Regions from separate parts of the Virgibacillus xinjiangensis genome, predicted to be linked through region 1. Evidence: riboswitches for the same ligand, from Rfam matches in the RefSeq annotation. Region 1 holds a riboswitch; each other region holds the start of a gene.
The links. Region 1 has a riboswitch for S-adenosylmethionine ahead of ACFOGI_RS00660 (methionine biosynthesis PLP-dependent protein). Riboswitches for the same ligand answer to the same signal wherever they lie in the genome.
Positions count from the first base shown of each region.

Region 2: another riboswitch for S-adenosylmethionine. It lies ahead of ACFOGI_RS14385 (phosphoadenylyl-sulfate reductase); the one in region 1 lies ahead of ACFOGI_RS00660 (methionine biosynthesis PLP-dependent protein).
Region 3: another riboswitch for S-adenosylmethionine. It lies ahead of metK (methionine adenosyltransferase); the one in region 1 lies ahead of ACFOGI_RS00660 (methionine biosynthesis PLP-dependent protein).

Region 1 is NZ_JBHRSA010000003.1:111,232-115,334, forward strand. It holds gene menC (o-succinylbenzoate synthase) at 1-804, shown strand, start outside; gene ACFOGI_RS00660 (methionine biosynthesis PLP-dependent protein) at 860-1,960, opposite strand; SAM riboswitch class I at 2,123-2,229, opposite strand; gene ACFOGI_RS00665 (sodium:calcium antiporter) at 2,343-3,458, opposite strand; gene ACFOGI_RS00670 (3'-5' exonuclease) at 3,523-4,103, shown strand, end outside.
Region 2 is NZ_JBHRSA010000051.1:992-5,094, forward strand. It holds gene ectA (diaminobutyrate acetyltransferase) at 90-680, shown strand; gene ectB (diaminobutyrate--2-oxoglutarate transaminase) at 680-1,957, shown strand; gene ACFOGI_RS14380 (ectoine synthase) at 2,037-2,426, shown strand; SAM riboswitch class I at 2,574-2,682, shown strand; gene ACFOGI_RS14385 (phosphoadenylyl-sulfate reductase) at 2,773-3,495, shown strand; gene ACFOGI_RS14390 (assimilatory sulfite reductase (NADPH) flavoprotein subunit) at 3,756-4,103, shown strand, end outside.
Region 3 is NZ_JBHRSA010000010.1:3,508-7,610, forward strand. It holds gene ACFOGI_RS03880 (ABC transporter substrate-binding protein) at 1-273, opposite strand, end outside; gene pckA (phosphoenolpyruvate carboxykinase (ATP)) at 449-2,035, opposite strand; SAM riboswitch class I at 2,249-2,357, shown strand; gene metK (methionine adenosyltransferase) at 2,563-3,765, shown strand; gene ACFOGI_RS03895 (gamma carbonic anhydrase) at 3,810-4,103, opposite strand, start outside.

The sequences.
Region 1 (4,103 bases):
GCAATAGAAGGGGCAGTATGGGACCTTTCTGCCAAACGGGAAGGTCTGCCTCTGTCCCGGGCTCTAGGAGGAGAAAAGCGGAAGATCGATGTAGGCGTCAGCATAGGCATCCAGCCTTCTGTCAAAGACACCCTCGATGTGGTGGAAAGGTATCTGAGGGAGGGCTATAAACGGCTGAAGCTGAAGATTAAGCCGGGTTGGGATATAGATGTCCTGAGAGAAGTCCGTCGCTGTTTCCCAGAAGCACCGATCATGGCAGATGCCAACTCGGCCTATACACTGGAGGATATTGATCACCTCAGGCAGCTGGATGACCTCGAGTTACTCATGGTGGAACAGCCGCTTGGTGCGGATGATATTATCGACCATGCAAATCTGCAGGCAGCTATCCGGACTCCCATCTGTCTCGATGAAAGCATTACATCCTTGGAGGATGCCACGAAAGCGGTAGAGCTGGGCAGCTGCAAGGTAGTCAATCTGAAAATCAGCCGGGTCGGCGGACTCACAGAAGCCAGGCGGATCCATGACTATTGCCAAGAACAGGGGATAGCGGTCTGGTGCGGCGGCATGCTGGAGGCGGGTGTCGGCCGTGCTCATAATATCGCATTGACCACCCTTCCGCAGTTCGTGCTGCCAGGTGACACTTCCGGGTCTTCAAGATATTGGGAAAAGGATATCATTCAGCCGGAAGTGACGGCAACTGATGGAGAGATCGTAGTGCCGGAACAGCCAGGTATCGGTTTTCAATTGGACGAAGAAGCCGTCAGGAGCTTTACCGTGGAAGAAAAAACGTTCGATTTCTAGCAATAGAAACAAGAAGCGACCATCCCTTTGGAGGAAGGTCGCTTCTTGTTTTTGATTAGAGTCGCTTCAATGCCTGGTCCAAATCCTGCATCAGGTCTTCTGCACGCTCGATGCCGATGGAGAAGCGGAGCAATGTGTCGGAAATGCCGCGGCTTTCCCTTTCCTCTTTCGGTATTTCTGCATGTGTCTGGGTCGCCGGATAGGTAATAAAGCTTTCTACACCGCCGAGACTTTCAGCAAAGGTGATGAGCTCCAAATTCTGAAGCAGCGGATCGACCCAATCGCTGTTTTCCAGGCGGAAGGACAGCATGCCGCCTTTTCCTGGATACAGGACATCTGTAACCGCCGGATGATTCTCCAAGAATTCGGCAATCTGCCTGGCATTCTCCTGGTGCCGGTCCATTCTAAGGGATAGTGTCTTTAGACCACGCATGACAAGCCAGGAATCGAAGGCGGACAGTACCGCGCCGGACGTGTTATGGAGAACTGCCAGCTTCTCACATAGCTCGTCCCCTTTGGCTGCAACGAGGCCGGCAAGGACATCATTATGGCCGCCGATATATTTGGTGGCACTATGGATGACGATGTCGGCTCCTGATTCGATCGGCCGCTGCAGATAAGGGGTGAGGAAGGTATTGTCCACGATCAAGAGCAGGTTGCGGCTTTTGGCCAGTTCCGCAACTTCAGCGATATCGATCTCCTGCATCAGTGGATTGGTCGGCGTTTCCAGGAAAATCGCTTTTGTCTGATCGGTGATAAGCTTTTCTGTTTCCTCTATGCTGATGAACTCCGTATAACGGGTCCGGATATCATATGCCTGTTCATATTGCTCCAAGATGCGGTATGTACCGCCATATAGATCTTCCGGTGCAATGATCTCATCCCCGCTTTTGAAAAGGGATAGCACGAGCTGGATGGCGGACATGCCTGAACTGCAGGCAAACCCCCTGTCACCGGATTCCAAATCGGCGATTCCGTCCTCCAGAAGGGTTCGGGTAGGGTTTTTGGTGCGTGTATAATCATACCCGGTGGACTGTCCGAGACCCACGTGCTGATAGGCGGTCGACATATAGATCGGTGGATTGATGGCTCCTGTCTTTTCATCACTTCTGTTCCCCAACTGGGCCAGTTTCGTTTCAATGCTCTTGTCGGTCATTTCTTCATCTCCTTGATTGTCATTTCATACGGCAAGGAATAGGCTATCCTGCAGCAGGTTGCAACTGCTGGGGAAACCGTCTATTCCTTTTTTGTGTTTTAGGAATACATGAAAGCCCTCTTCTTATCCACAAGAAGAGGGCTTGGCTTAAAGCTCATTCTCTTCTTATCTTCAGCACACAAGCTTCTGGAATTGGCACAGTACTGCACGGTAGTCAGTCTGCTGCCGAGGCTTCGAAGGGCCAGTCCCTCCACCTCTCTGGATAAGAAAATTCAGTATTCTATTGATTTAATACTGACATTACACCTGGCGACCGGAAAAGTCAAGATGCATAGCGTGACGGAAAATTCTGCCTATTAGAGTGGTTGGACAAGCGGCCGCATCAACTGGTCAAAATATAGCCAACCACAGCTACATAGCTGGCCAATGCCAGGGATGAAGGCAGCAGGTAGGTCCACATATTCCTGGTCCTGTCGCGCTTAATGGTCACCATCACGATGGTGGTGAGCAGGAAACCGATGATGGATAGATAGAGGAGATCATCGCTTGCTGCCTGCCACATGTTTCCTCCAGGGTAAAAGAAATCACCGGCAGCAAGAATCGTGATATTGAAGGCATTGCTGCCAAGCAGTGTACCCACGGCAAGGTTCATATTCGACAAACGCAGGGCCGTATACACACTTGCTGCATCCGGAAGGGAAGTCGCCAATGCAATCATCAGACTGCCGACAGCTGTGGCGCTGATGGCTGTTTCCCGGGAAATCGCATCCCCTGTGACCGACAAGCTGCTGCCTGTAATGAAAATGATGACAGCGAACAAGAGGAAACGCCGGATGGCAGAGCCTAGACCGCTGGTGGTTACCGGGTCAGGCTTATCCTCCTCTTGTGGGCTGCCGGACAAGAATTTCATTCCAACCAAGTAGACCGTAACAAGCGCGAGACTGGTGAAACCCAACTCAAATAAGGAGACATCAAAATCAAAACCAAGACCCAGCGTAATGAGTACGCAGAGGAATAAGGCCAGATAGCCAGTATACAAGTGGTTATGCGACACAGTCAGGAAAAGACGTTTTTTCCGGAAGTGCACGTCGAGCAGGAACAGTACAAACATATTGAACAGAATGCTGCCCACTCCATTTCCGATCACAATATCCGCATTGCCGATGACACTTGCTGATATGGTTGCTGTGAGTTCCGGAAGGGAAGTGGCAATGGAAAGCAGCAGAGTTCCTGCCAGGAATCCGCCTAATTTGGCTTTATGGCTGATAATATTGGCATACTTTGATAGTTGAGTAGCGGCAAAGACAGAAAGAATTGCTGAGATGATGAAAATGACGAGTAATGTGACGGAATTAATAGGCGATCTGCTCCTTTCATGACGTACCGCGAATGTAAAGTGTTTTCTATGTTTGCATTCCCCATTTCCTGTAAGAATAACAAGGTTGGAACAGTAATTTTCTGGAAACCGGCCATGGAAAGGTATTTGGACAGAATACATGCCCGGGTGGCGAGATAGATGTTATCATAGGTAAAGAATACCAGCATAGAAAGGGTCCATTTGAATGAAAATCGTTTCGATCGACTTTGAAACTGCCAATGAAAAACGCTTCAGCCCTTGCGCGGTTGGCGTAGTCGTAGCCAATGAGTACGAGATTGAGGAGGAATACTACCGTTTGATCAATCCCTTGATGCCGTTCAACCGCTTCAATACCAGAATCCATGGGATAACTGAACGGGATGTGGAGGATGCACCTACCTTTGCGGAAATGTGGCCGGAGCTGAATCATTTTCTCACAGGACAATTGGTTGTTGCCCATAATGCCAGTTTCGATATGAGTGTCATCCGGCAGACATTGGATCATTACAACCTGGAGTATCCGGAGATGGATTATCTCTGTACGGCGAATATCTCCAAAAAGGTATGGCCTGAGCTGCAGAATCATAAGCTGAATACTGTGGCTGAGCACCATGGCATCTCGTTTGAACACCATCATGCATTGGAGGATGCGCGAGTAGCAGCCAAAGTATTCATGCAGGCTTTGAGGTCGTATGAAACAGATGAAGTGGATGACTTATTGGCCAAATGCCGGATGTCCAAGGGAAGAATTTATGAACGAGGCTATCATCCGCCCAAGTCGAAGAA
Region 2 (4,103 bases), on a different contig from region 1:
ATCAGATTTGTGCATGATTAAACAGGCTAAATCAAGATTTATCCGTTTTGACGAAATTGAAAATAACCGATAACCTTAAATAGTACGTGTTGTTAATAAATCTTTCCGGAGGTGGAAGCATTAATAAGAACGCAACAATTGAACGGGCGCCGGCAAAAGAGCTGGCCACAGATATTCATTTTCGTAAGCCAAATAAGGATGACGGAGCATCGGTCTGGGAACTGATCAGACATACAGGTGTTCTAGACCTTAACTCTTCCTACAGTTATGTGATGTGGTGCGAGATTTTCTCCGACACATCAGTTGTCGCTGTAAAGGATGATCAGATTGTTGGTTTCATTTCTGGGTACATCCGACCTGACCAACCGAATACACTGTTCATCTGGCAAGTGGCTGTACATGAAGAAGGACGAGGCAGAGGTCTTGGGACAAAGATGTTGTTTGAACTATTGAACCGGGAAGCTTCCCAACAAGTTACATATGTGGAAGCGACTGTTGCGCCATCTAATACGCCGTCCCAAAATCTTTTCAAAGGTCTTGCTAAAAAGTTGGACACTGACTATGAAATAGATACGTACTTTACAGCTGATGATTTTCCAGGGGAAGGGCATGAAGATGAACCATTATTCAAAATCGGGCCTTTTCAGGAAGAAAATAAAATTGTAAAAGGAATGATATAATGACAACGGCAGTATTGAGCGATAAGAAAATGAAAACGTTTGAAGAAATAGAATCGGCAGTAAGGAGCTACAGTCGTGGCTGGCCGACCGTATTCGAAAAAGCAAAAGGATATAAAATGTGGGACACGGATGGAAACGAATATATTGATTTCTTTGCGGGTGCCGGCACTCTAAACTATGGCCATAACGATGACACCATGCAAGAGAAGATGATTGAATATATCAAGAATGATGGGATTATCCATAGCCTGGATATGGGGACTACTCCAAGGAAAGAGTTCCTGGAGCGTTACAAAGAAGTAATTTTGGAGCCCCGCAATTTGGATTATAAAATCATGTTCCCAGGACCTACTGGGACCAACACGGTTGAAAGTGCACTGAAAATTGCTAGAAAGGTGACAGGCCGTGACACGGTCATCAGTTTCACCAACGCATTCCATGGTATGACCATTGGATCACTTTCTGTAACTGGAAACTCCTTTAAGCGCCATGGGGCCGGTGTGCCGCTGCATCACTCAGTTTCCATGCCTTTCGATGATTATGTAGATGGCCAGAGTTCTATTGCATACCTTGAACGATTCCTGGAAGACAGCGGAAGTGGTGTTGCACTGCCTGCTGCTATTATTCTGGAAACCGTACAGGGTGAAGGCGGAATTAATGCTGCCAGTATGGAATGGTTGAAAGAGATTGAAAACATCTGCCGCCGTTGGGACATTTTGTTGATTGTAGATGATGTCCAAGCAGGTAATGGACGCACAGGGACATACTTCAGCTTTGAACCAGCTGGAATTAAGCCAGATGTAGTCTGTCTCTCCAAGTCAATTGGTGGTGTAGGTCTGCCAATGGCTATTACACTGATCAAATCTGAATATGATCAATGGGGACCAGGTGAACATAATGGTACTTTCCGAGGAAATAACCTGGCATTCATTGCAGCAACTGAAGCACTCAATCGCTGGGAGACAGATGATTTTGCTAAAGAAATTCAGGAAAAGGCTGATTTCTTAAGTGACTCTGTAAAAGAAATCATCAATAAATATCCGGAGCTGAATGGCACAGCGCGTGGTCGTGGATTAATGCAAGGTATCGCCATAGACAAAGAAGGACTTGCCAGCGAAATTTGTGCAGAGGCATTCAATCGTGGCCTGATTGTAGAGACATCCGGTCCTAGCGATGAAGTGGTAAAATTCCTTCCGCCGTTAGTCATTGACAAAGATGGTCTGGCAAAAGGCCTGGAAATCCTGGAAGAAAGCATTAAAGCTGCAACTGCTAAATAATCATCGTAATATATTTCACTAAAATATATAGAGAAACAGCAATAGTTTTCATACAAAATGACGAAAAGGGGAATTCGACATGATCGTAAAATCTTTGGAAAATATTATTGGAACAGAGGACGAAACATCTGATGGCAATTGGACCAGCCGCCGTTTTATCCTGAACAAAGACGGTGTGGGCTTCAGCATGAATGATACTGTAATTGCTGCTGGTACAGAAAATTACTTCTGGTATAAAAATCACATTGAAGCCGTTTACGTAATTGAAGGAGAAGGACAGATCGAAGAAGTTGAAAATGGTGGAAAGATGCATGATCTGAAGCCTGGCACTCTCTACCTTCTGAATGATCATGATAAGCATAAAGTCCATGCAAAAACCCAATTGCGCATGGTTTGTGTGTTCAACCCGCCACTTGTCGGAACTGAGACACACAATGAAGAAGGAGTTTATCCACTACTGACTGAGTAGTTCAAAAGGCATTCGAGGATAGGACTTTATGGTCCTATCCTTTTTTACTATTTTAGTATTAAATGAATTTTTTCTGAAAAGTGTATTGACGAATGGAGTATAACGGTATAGAATGACTAGCAACAACTACATAAACAATTTCCAAAATTCTTATCAAGAAAGGTGAAGGGAAAAGGCCCTTGTAAGCCTCGGCTACAGATGTAGAACGCCTAAATGGTGACAATTCCTATACTAATGGTTGACTATAAGATAAGAAGAGAATCAGCAGAATGTAAGAATATCCTTTTTTATTCTGGAGAGGTTTTTATATTCTGATGTGGAAAAAACTCATATGGAGGGTTGATGCGTGAATAATGAAGTAATCACCTACGACGAATTCACTGGGGATCCTTTCAAGAATTGGGTATCACAAGATGAAACCAAAGGAGCGTCTACCATTCTGAAATGGGCATATGATTCCTATGGCGATGGTGTCACCTATGCATGCAGCTTCGGTGCCGAAGGAATGGTATTGATTGATTTGATTTCTAAAGTGAAGAAGGATGCGCAGATTGTATTCCTTGATACAGATTTGCATTTTCAGGAGACATATGAGCTCATTGAGGAAGTAAAGGCGAAGTATCCGGAACTCCGAATTCATATTAAAAAACCTGAGCTGACTCTGGAAGAACAGGCGGAAGAACATGGGTCAGCATTGTGGAAAAGACAGCCGGACCAATGCTGTTTCATTCGTAAGATCAAACCACTCGAGGATGCGTTAAGCGGTGTACCCGCTTGGATTTCAGGCCTGCGCAGAGAACAATCGCCCAGCCGCAGTAAAACAGACTATGTGAATAGAGACGAACGATTCAAATCCATCAAGGTTTGCCCCCTCATTCATTGGACTTGGGATGATGTCTGGGACTATATCCGGACGAATGATCTTCCATATAATGAATTGCATGACAATGGCTATCCTAGTATTGGCTGTATACCGTGTACTTCACGTGTAAGTGACTCCGGTGATTCCCGTGAAGGAAGATGGGCAGGCTTCAATAAAACTGAATGTGGCCTTCATACAAATGGTTGAACAAAGCCTTTTATTTTTAATTTAAATCCGAGTATATTGCTAGAAATACAATACTTTTGGTTTACTAGAAACTCCGTAATTCCCTGGTATGATAAGATTTTTTCCTTATGAATCAGGGCTAAAAATTACAATTAAAGCCGAGTAATACGCTTTGTATACACGGCATATCAATTAAAGAGCCAATCGGTGGCAGGAACCTAAAATGTCTGCTGATTGGCATGGAGAACAATAAAAAATAGTATCTTATGGGGTGAGTATCTTTGCAATTATTGGAAACCAATAGTCCTTTCAGTAAGGAACAGACAGAGGATCTCAATCGTATTCTGCCAACCTTAACAGAGACACAGAGAATATGGCTGAGTGGGTATCTTTCAGTGCCGCAGCAATCTAGTGGCGGAGTGGCCGCAGTTTTGGAAAATCCAACGGCATCTCAGCCAGCTGTTCAGCAAACTGCATCGCTGAAACAGAGGGAGTTGACCATTTTATATGGTTCAGAAACAGGTAATGCCCAGTCAGTCGCTAAGGATTTAGAAGAAAAAGCGAAAGCACGGGACAAGAAAGTAAAGCTCGCTGCTCTGGATGATTTTAAACCAAAAGATTTAAAGAAG
Region 3 (4,103 bases), on a different contig from region 1:
ATCTTGGGCGTAGACATAGATGGAGGTTTCAGATCCAACCAGTGCTATATCCGCACCATCGGAGAGCAGGGCAGTCATCGTGGTGTCTCCTCCCCAGGTCGTTTGAAGGTCAATTTCCAAACCTTCTTCTTCAAAAAAACCTTTTTCCAGTGCTACATACTGTGGAGCATAGAATAGGGAACGTGTTACTTCAGCAACGCTAACAGAGACTGTGCTGTTTGAGTTGCAGGCGGTAAGGAAAAGGAAAAGGATACTGAGGCTGACAACGGACATAATCTTTGTCTTCACAACGTTCAACCCCTTAAATAGTGTGATGTCAACATAGCTTATGCAGAATGGGAAAATGTGTGAATGCCTAGAGGCAAGAAACTGAAATTTAAAAAGCCGGCCCCGTTGAGGGACCGGCTTCATTTATAAACATTCCTTTTGGGATGAGGAATCAATTGTCTCAGACCCTGTATGCGGGTCCTGCTTGCTTGATGTCATCACCGGCTTCTGTAAATTTCTCAAAGTTCCGGTGGAATTTCATGGCTAATGATTTTGCTGTTTCTTCGTATGCTTCTTTATCTTCCCACGTGTATTTCGGTACCAAAACTTCGTCAGGCACTCCAGGAACCTGCAGTGGAATATTCAAGTCGAAGATTTCGTCTCTGACAGTTTCCACTGAATTCAATTCACCTTCCAATGCCGAGTGGATCATGGCGCGGGTGTAGGACAGCTTCATCCGTTTTCCCGTCCCATAAGAACCACCGGTCCAGCCTGTGTTAACCAAGAAGACATTCGAATTGTGCTGATCAATTTTCTCTCCGAGCATCTCTGCATAAGCTGCCGGTTTCAATGGCAGGAATGGTGCACCAAAGCAGGCGGAGAAGGTTGCCTGTGGTTCTGTGACTCCGCGTTCTGTCCCTGCAAGTTTACTGGTATAACCACTAAGGAAATGATACATTGCCTGCTCTTTGGTCAGTTTACTGATCGGAGGCAGGGTGCCTGATGCGTCTGCTGTCAGGAATATGATGGTATTGGGGTGGCCTGCCACACTAGGAGAAATAATATTGTCCATATTTTCCAACGGGTATGCGGCCCGAGTATTTTCGGTCAAGGAAGTATCATCGTAGTCAGGCAATCTGGAAGAGCGGTCCAGCACGACGTTTTCCAGCACAGAACCGAATCGTATCGCCTTATGGATCTGTGGTTCTTTTTCCTCGGAAAGGTTAATGCATTTTGCGTAACAGCCGCCTTCAATGTTGAATACTCCGTTCGGTCCCCAGCCATGTTCATCATCACCGATCAGCCGCCGGTAAGGGTCGGCGGAAAGCGTGGTCTTTCCTGTGCCTGATAATCCGAAAAATAGGGCGACATCTCCTTCTTGCCCAACGTTGGCAGAACAGTGCATCGACAGGATATCCTGCCGGGGCAAGAGGTAGTTCATGACAGAAAAGATCGATTTTTTAATTTCGCCAGCATACTCGGTTCCTCCTATGAGGACCACACGCTTTTTGAAGGAGATGATAATGAACGTTTCAGAGTTGGTGCCGTCCGCTTCCGGGTCGGCTTTGAAATCAGGTGCAGAAACCACAGTGAATTCCGCTTGGTGTCCAGAAAGTTCTTCTTCAGACGGCGTTATGAATAATTGCCTTGCAAAAAGATTGTGCCAGGCATATTCATTGATCACCTGAATAGGTAGTCGATATTTTGAATCAGCGCCGGCGAATCCTTTGAAGCTGTATAATACATCTTTTTCTTTTAAATGGGACAACATTTTTTCATACAATCTATTGAAAGAGGATTCATCAATTTGTTGATTGACTGCTCCCCAGTCGATATGATCTTCGGAAATTTCGTCTTCTACGATATATTTATCCTTAGGAGAGCGTCCGGTATATGCCCCTGTGGTGGCACGCACCGCTCCGGTAGCGGTAAGGATGCCCTCATTACGGGCCAGGATTTGTTCCACCAGCTGTGGTACCGTTAAGTTCTCCTGGAGATTCACATGTGAATGGATTTCTTTTGTTAATGATTTTTCCACCATTTTCATTTCGACAACCCGCCTTTTTTTGATGAATTTACACAGTATACTTATCAAACATCCATTTTTTTCTGATTATGTTTATTAGTATAACACATTAAAAAATATAGTCCACACTAATTCTGCGATTATTTTATGAAAAATTGAACTTTACTATGGCTGCCTTCCAAAAAGGTTGACACACCAGACCTCTTTCGATACGATTAACTGCGAACGGATACTCTCTTATTCAGAGTTGGTGGAGGGACAGCCCCGATGAAGCCCAGCAACCATCACGTCAGCGTGAAAAGGTGCTTACCTGATGCAAGGATATTTCCTTGGACAATAAGAGTGAAAGGCCATAACCTTTCCTCATGATGGCAGGAAAGGTTTTTTCTTTGTTTGAACGTTATTGTTGCCTGACAGGAAATCCTTAGGCTTCCATATTAGGTTATGGAAATCCGGTATGTTCTGATATTTTTAACCAGTTTGGATAAAAAGGAAAAACATAAGGAAAAATAGAGTACCGTAATATAATTAGGGGAGGATTTAGCCACATGGCTGAAAACCGTCGTTTATTCACTTCTGAATCAGTAACAGAAGGACATCCGGATAAGATATCCGATCAGATATCCGATGCTATTCTGGATGAAATACTTAAAAAGGACCCTTTTGCCAGGGTAGCGTGTGAAACTACCGTTACAACCGGGTTGGTATTGGTAGCTGGTGAAATTTCCACTAGTACATATGTAGATATTCCGGCACTAGTGCGCCGGACGGTGAAGGAAATCGGCTATACTCGGGCAAAGTTCGGGTTTGATGCAGATACCTGTGCCGTACTCACTGCGATTGATGAGCAATCGCCTGATATTGCTGGAGGGGTCAATCAAGCTCTTGAAGCTCGCCAAGGCAAGATGACGGAAGAGGAAATTGATGCAATCGGTGCAGGGGACCAGGGCTTGATGTTCGGTTTTGCTTGTGATGAAACAGAAGAATTGATGCCATTGCCAATTTCTCTGGCACATAAGCTTGCCAAAAGCCTGGCAGATTCTAGAAAGGATAAAGTCCTCGACTATCTCCGCCCGGACGGTAAGACACAGGTGACGGTAGAGTATGATGAAGAGGATCGCCCAGTCAAGGTCGATACCATTGTCATATCTACCCAACATCACCAGGATATTCCGTTGGAACAGATCGAGAAGGATATTAAGGAACATGTGATCAAACCTGTCGTGCCCCCCGAATTGCTGGACGATACGACCAAGTATTTCATCAATCCGACTGGACGTTTCGTCATAGGCGGTCCACAAGGGGATGCAGGACTAACCGGACGGAAAATCATCGTAGATACTTATGGCGGCTATGCCAGGCATGGTGGAGGAGCATTCAGCGGCAAGGATGCCACGAAAGTGGACCGCTCTGCAGCATATGCTGCCCGTTACGTAGCCAAGAATATTGTCGCGGCAGGACTTGCCAAAACATGTGAGGTGCAGCTGGCTTATGCCATCGGTGTAGCAGAACCGGTATCCATTTCTGTGAACACATTCGGCACAGGAGTTGTCGGAGAGCAGAAACTGGTTCAATCCATACGCAAAATATTTGATCTCCGGCCGGCAGGAATCATCCGCATGCTTGACCTGCAAAAGCCTATCTTTCGTAATACCGCGGCCTATGGGCATTTTGGAAGGACGGATGTCCAATTCCCATGGGAGAAAACAGATAAGGTGGATGAATTGAAGGCACTGACCGAAATTGAATAAGAATAAAAGAAGGCCATGCAGGATCATTCCTGTATGGCCTTCTTTTATAGATTGGTGTGTTCCTTATAATACTGTCCTTTTTCGACATAAGACTTTCTGACTCGTTCCATTTCTTTATGATCCTCTTCCGTCAACTCTCTGACCACTTTCGCTGGTCTGCCCATAACAAGTGTATTGGCCGGAACTTTCTTACCTGGAGGGACGAGGCTGCCTGCTCCTACAAATGCATTCTCTCCTATTTCTGCCCCGTCTAAAATTATGGAACCCATTCCGATCAGTGCTTTCTCTCTTACGATGGCGGAATGAAGTGTTACTTGATGGCCAACGGTCACATCGTC